Regions from separate parts of the Streptomyces fractus genome, predicted to be linked through region 1. Evidence: riboswitches for the same ligand, from Rfam matches in the RefSeq annotation. Region 1 holds a riboswitch; the other holds the start of a gene.
What was found. A riboswitch is a leader RNA that binds a small molecule or an ion and turns the genes downstream of it on or off. The one in region 1 is predicted to bind thiamine pyrophosphate.

Region 1 (2,853 bases):
GTCCACGCCCCGGCCGCCGCCGCCCGCGCCCGCGAGCGCGATGATCTCGGAGGCGTTGCCGCGGATCACCGTCGGCCGCAGCGCGAGCAGGTCGGCGGCGAGCGCCGTGCGCACGGGCAGCGCGCCGACGGCCACCGGGTCGAGCACCCAGGGCGTGCCCGCCTCTGCGGCGGCCCGCGCCGCCTCGGGCATCGCGGAGCGCTGCTCGGCGCGCGGGGTGCCGAGGTTGACCAGTACGCCCGAGGCCACGCGGGCGAAGGGTCCCGCCTCGTCCGGGATGTCGACCATGGCGGGCGCGGCGCCCACCGCGAGCAGGACATTGGCGGTGAACCCGGTGACGACCGCGTTCGTCAGGCACTGCACCAGCGGTGCTTCGCGCTGTACGCGCCCGAGCGCCTGCGCCGCGAAGGCGACGAGGTCGGGGTGGCCGGTGGAGGTGTGGGGCATGGGGTCGCTCCAAGTACGGGGGTGCCGTGGTTCGTTGCGTGCTTGTTCGCAGCGGTCTGGGTCACTGGGTTCTTGTGGGGATGTCAGCCGCGTCGTCGCAGCCGCAGTGGCGCGTACACGGCGGCGGCCACGAGGAACGCCACGTAGTACGACACGTCCGCGCCGTGCAGGGCGTCGGCCACCGGACCCACGTACAGGCTGGTGTCCATGAACGGGACCGCTGCCGCGAAGGCCGCGGTGAAGGCCAGCAGGGCGGGCCAGGCGGGCTGTCGCCGCTCGCGCTCGGCGGCGAGGTCGAGCGGTGCGCCCTCCCGCCGCCTGGCCCGCGCGCGCCAGTCGACGAGGACGATGGCCACGAAGCCGGGGATCCAGTAGCCGACGAACAGCAGCACGTTCTGGAAGCGTGCCGTGGTGTCCGCCGCGTGCATCCACAGCACGAGCGGGAAGCCGAGCGCTGCGGCGAGGGCGGCGGCCAGCGGGCGCGGGATGCGCACTCCGACGGTCTGCAGGGCGAGCGAGCCGCTGTAGTCGTTCATGGCGTTGCTGCACAGCGCGGCCAGCGCCACGGCGAGCAGCCCGAACGCGCCGACCGCTCCCCCGCCGAGGATCTTGTCGACCCCCGCCGCCGTCTGGTCGGTGAGCACGGAGGCGCCCCACAGCCCGAGCGCCTGCACGGCCACGAAGGACACCAGCAGGCCGAGCAGCGTGTACCAGAACATGCGGGTACGGGAGGTAGCGGCGGGCAGGTAGCGGCTGAAGTCGCTGGCGTACGGCGCCCAGGACAGGCTGAGGCTCAGCGCGACTGTGCTGGTCAGGATGAACGCGCCGGCGCGGTCGGCCCCGTGCACGGAGCCGTGGGCGGCCGGGTGCACGCCGTCGAGCAGCCGCCAGGCGATCAGTGTGAACGCGGCGCCGAGCACGAAGGTCATGACGATCTGGAGCCGGTGGATGGCCTCGTAGCCGAAGACGCCGAGCAGGCCCTGGGCGAGCAGCATGACGAGGACGCCGGCCCAGAACGGCCAGCCGAACAGCCGGGCCAGCGCGTCACCGCCGAACAGGCCGATCAGCGCGTCCCACGCGATGGACGACAGCCATTGCAGCACTCCCGGCAGCACGACGCCCCGCCCGAACGCGAGCCCGGCCAGCGGCAGTTGCCCCGCCCCGGTCCTGCTCCCCCACGTCCCCAGGTACGCGGTCGGCACCGCGCCGACCAGGGTGCCGAGCACGACGGCGGCGAGCGCCGTGGCGAAGTCGAGTCCGAGCGCGATGCCGACGGTGCCGGTGAAGACGCCGGTCATGGTCAGGTTCGGGGCGAACCACACGGTGAACAGGCGTCCGGCGCCGCCGTAGCGGTTGCCCTCGGGGACCGGTTCGATGCCGTGCCCCTCGATGCCGAGGTCGCCGGGTGCCGCGGGCATCCGCCCGTCGAAGGCGCCGCCTTCGCGGTCGGCAGGCAGGCCGCTGGAAACATGCGCCACAGGCATGAGACATCCCTCCGCCAGTACGAACTGGTTCAGGTTCGACGGGTGTGATCTCAGCCCTCGGGTGGGGCACCCCGTGTCCGGTACGGCGGCCAGCGTAACGCGGCGGCGGGCGAGATCGCGCGGGCGGGTTCCGGATCCGTCGCGTCCGCCCGTACCTCATCCGTCGTGTCCGCCCCTACCTCGCGCGCTACAGGGACGGCAACGCGGAGCTCTGTGTCCGCTGGCCGACATCCGTCGGTTTCGCGGCGCCACGACGCGTACCCACCGCGTGACCTCGGGGCCGGCACCCGCTCGGGCACACCGGGAAAACCGGCCGAGATCCATCGGTCCCCGGCAAACACCGCGCGGCCTTGATCATCGCATCGAGCGAATGTCGCCGACTTCGCTTGGCCCGGCGGCCGAGGCGGACCTTACGGTGATGCTGGACCTGGACGCATTCCTTCCAAATTCTCCGCATTTCCTTCTTTCGACCCGTTGTTACCGGCATGCGGGCTTTCGCCCGACCAAGGAGAGCTCACCCGATGACAGTCGACTCGACCACCCCGGACACCGCGGCGGCCCCGCCCAAGCAGACCAGCCTCGGCACGGCGGCCGCCCGCAACCTCGCCACCACCACCAAGTCCGCCCCGCAGATGCAGGAGATCACCTCGCGGTGGCTGCTGCGCATGCTGCCCTGGGTGGAGACCAAGGGCGGCGTCTACCGGGTCAACCGCCGCCTGACCTACACCGTCGGCGACGGAACCATCGAGTTCATCCAGGACGGCTCCGACGTCCGCGTGATCCCCCGCGAACTCGGTGAACTGGCCCTGCTGCGCGGCTTCGACGACGTCGACGTACTGACCGCCCTCGCCGACCGGTGCGAGCAGCGCGACTTCCGGGCCGGCGAGACGCTGGTCGAGCGCGGGGCGCCCGCGGACCGCCT
Region 2 (2,853 bases), 1.9 Mb from region 1:
GCCCCCGAGGACGAAAGTGTCGTCGGCCATGGACGGTTCAGCCTCCTTGTACGGCCGTGAGGACCTCGACGCGGTCTCCTTCGGAGAGCGCCGTGGCGGGCCATTGGGTGCGGGGGACGACGGTTTCGTTGAGGGCGGCGGCGACGCCCTTGGGCGCGGCGGTGAGCGTGGTGACCAGGAGGTCGAGCGTGGTGCCCGCGGCCACCGTGCGCGGCTCGCCGTTGAGATGGACGTTCATGCGGGCTGCTCCACGAGGGTGGTGCCGAAGCGCATCGGCGTGAACGGGCGGGCCTCTTCCGGGAGTTCGCCGGTGGTCAGGACGTGCGCCATGGTGTCGCCGGTGATCGGCGTCAGGAGCACGCCGTTGCGGAAGTGCCCGGTCGCGAGGAGGAGGCCGGGCAGGGCGGTCGGGCCCAGGAGCGGCGCGTTGTCGGGGGAGCCGGGGCGCAGGCCAGCTCGGGTCTCGGTGAGCGGGAGTTCGGTGATGCCGGGGACGAGTTCGTGGGCGTCCCGCAGGAGTTCGTAGACGCCTCCCGCGGTGACCGTGGTGTCCCAGCCGAGTTCCTCGCTGGTCGCGCCCACGACGAGCTCGCCGTTGACGCGCGGCACCATGTAGAGGTTGCCGCCGCGGACGACCGCCCGGACCGTCCGGCTGAGGAAGGGCGCGTACCGCTTGGGCACCGTCAGGCGCAGCACCTGGCCCTTGACGGGGCGCACCGGCGGCAGCACCGCGTCCGGCACACCGGCGAGCTGTCCGGCGCGGCTGCCGGCCGCCAGCACCACCTGGCCGGCGGCGAGTTCGGTGCCGTCGGCGAGGACCGCGCCGCGCGCCCGGTCGCGGACGACAGAGAGCCTGTCGGCCCACGACCGGTGGAAGGTCACGCCGGCGCGCTCGCAGGCCGTCACGAGGGCGCTCGCGAGTCTTCTCGGGTCGATCTGGTGGTCCCCGTCGACGCGCAGTCCGCCGCGCACGCCCGGAGCGAGCATCGGTTCGAGGCGGCGGCAGTCGCGGCCCGAGAGCCACTCGGATTCGAGCCCCGACTTCGTTTGCAGCGCGTGCAGTTCACGCAGGTGGGCGCGGTCGTCGGAGTCGAGCGCGACCGCGAGCGTGCCGCACGCGCGGTAGCCGAGGTCCTGCCCGGAGGCCTCGGACAGCTCGGCCGCGAAGTCCGGGTAGCGGCGCGCGGACGCGAGGTTCAGGCCGAGCAACGTCTGCTCGCCGTGGTGGAGTTCGGTGACGGCGGCCAGCATCCCGGCGGCCACCTGGGCGGCCCCGCCGCCGGGTTCGGGGTCCGCGACCGCGACGGACAGACCGCGCTGCGCGGCCCGCCAGGCGGTGACGAGACCGATGATGCCGCCACCGACGACGAGGACGTCGCAGGTGTGCGAATGGTGCGAACGTGCGGATGGCGTCGACGACATGGGCGTCAAGCCCCTCCCTTCGCCGGTATGACCCGGATCAGGTTCGTACGGTCGAAGGCCGCTCCAGCCTCCCTCTCAGCCCGCTGCGTACGGGCTCCCGCGAGTGCTCTACGTTGGCCACCCTAGCCGTTCACCGTGACCTCCAGTAAGGGAGTCCCAGCCCGTGGCCCGTTCTCTTGACGGTCTCGTTCTGTCCCCGGTAGCCGACCAGGCCCCGGGACAGGTGGGCACGCGCACCCGCTTCGCGTACCGGGAGCGGGACGGCCGCGTTTCGGCCGACTACGCAGGCGGTGATGTCGTCGAGGGGCACCTTGTGGGCACGCGCTCCGGCGACCGGCTCGACTTCCGCTATGTGCAGCTGAAGACCGACGGGACCACCTCGTCCGGGCACTGTGTCTCGACCGTGTCCGAGCTCCCGGACGGCCGGGTGCGCCTCGACGAGACCTGGGAGTGGGAGTCGCAGGAGGGCAGCGGGACCAGCGTGGTCGAGCAGCTCCCCGGCCCGGCGTGATCGCCGGAACACCGGCCTTCCCTTGATCGCTAAACCGCTGACGTGTGTGCAGGACGTCACGGCCCGGGAGTGGTCCGCATCGCTGACTGACGAAAGATCAGGTGCCTAAGGTTGATCCCGTGAGTGAGCAGCGGAGCGGGAGCGGAGCGCCTTCGGGGCAGCGGAACGTCGTCATCGTGGGCGCGGGCATGGCGGGTGTGCAGACGGCGGTCGCGCTGCGCGAACACGGTTTCACGGGCGCGGTCACGCTGCTCGGCGCGGAACCCCACCAGCCGTACGACCGGCCGCCGCTGTCCAAGGCGGTGCTGCTCGGCAAGGCCGAGGGCTCGGCCTTCGACGTCGACTTCGAGGCGCTCGGCGTCTCCCTGGAACTGGGCCGCGAGGTGACCGGGCTGCGGCCCGGCGACCACGAGCTCGACACGGCCGAAGGGCCGGTCCCGTACGACGTGCTGGTCGTCGCGACCGGCGCCGAGCCCGTCCAGCTGCCGGGCGCGCACTCCGCCCCCGGCGTGCACCTGCTGCGCACGCTCGACGATGCGGAGCGGCTGCGGCCCGTCCTCGCCGAGCAGCACGACGTGGTGGTCGTGGGCGCCGGCTGGATCGGCGCCGAGTTCGCCACCGCGGCCCGTGAGGCCGGCTGCCGGGTCACCGTGGTGGAAGCCGCCGAGCGGCCGCTGGCCGGGGCGCTGCCCGCCGAGATCGCCGCCCCCATGGCGACCTGGTACGCCGACGCGGGGGCCCAGCTGCGCACCCACGCGCGCGTGGAGCGCATCGAGCCGGGCGTCGTGGTCCTCGACGACGGCACGCGGCTGCCCGCGGGAGCCGTCGTCGTCGGCATCGGCGCCCGCCCCGCCACGCGCTGGCTGGCCGGCTCCGGCATCGAGCTGGGCGCCCACCGCGAGGTCCTCGCGGACGAGCGG

Region 2: it holds a riboswitch for thiamine pyrophosphate, as region 1 does, so the genes downstream of both, thiO (glycine oxidase ThiO) here and ACP4E5_RS41130 (purine-cytosine permease family protein) in region 1, are expected to answer to the same signal.

Annotation. Positions count from the first base shown of each region.
Region 1 is NZ_JBMYHI010000002.1:8,591,797-8,594,649, reverse strand. It holds gene thiM (hydroxyethylthiazole kinase) at 1-447, opposite strand, end outside; gene ACP4E5_RS41130 (purine-cytosine permease family protein) at 531-1,931, opposite strand; TPP riboswitch at 1,921-2,015, opposite strand; gene ACP4E5_RS41125 (family 2B encapsulin nanocompartment shell protein) at 2,453-2,853, shown strand, end outside.
Region 2 is NZ_JBMYHI010000002.1:6,688,600-6,691,452, forward strand. It holds gene ACP4E5_RS32240 (thiazole synthase) at 1-30, opposite strand, end outside; gene thiS (sulfur carrier protein ThiS) at 38-238, opposite strand; gene thiO (glycine oxidase ThiO) at 235-1,422, opposite strand; TPP riboswitch at 1,420-1,533, opposite strand; gene ACP4E5_RS32255 (avidin-fold protein) at 1,586-1,933, shown strand; gene ACP4E5_RS32260 (NAD(P)/FAD-dependent oxidoreductase) at 2,053-2,853, shown strand, end outside.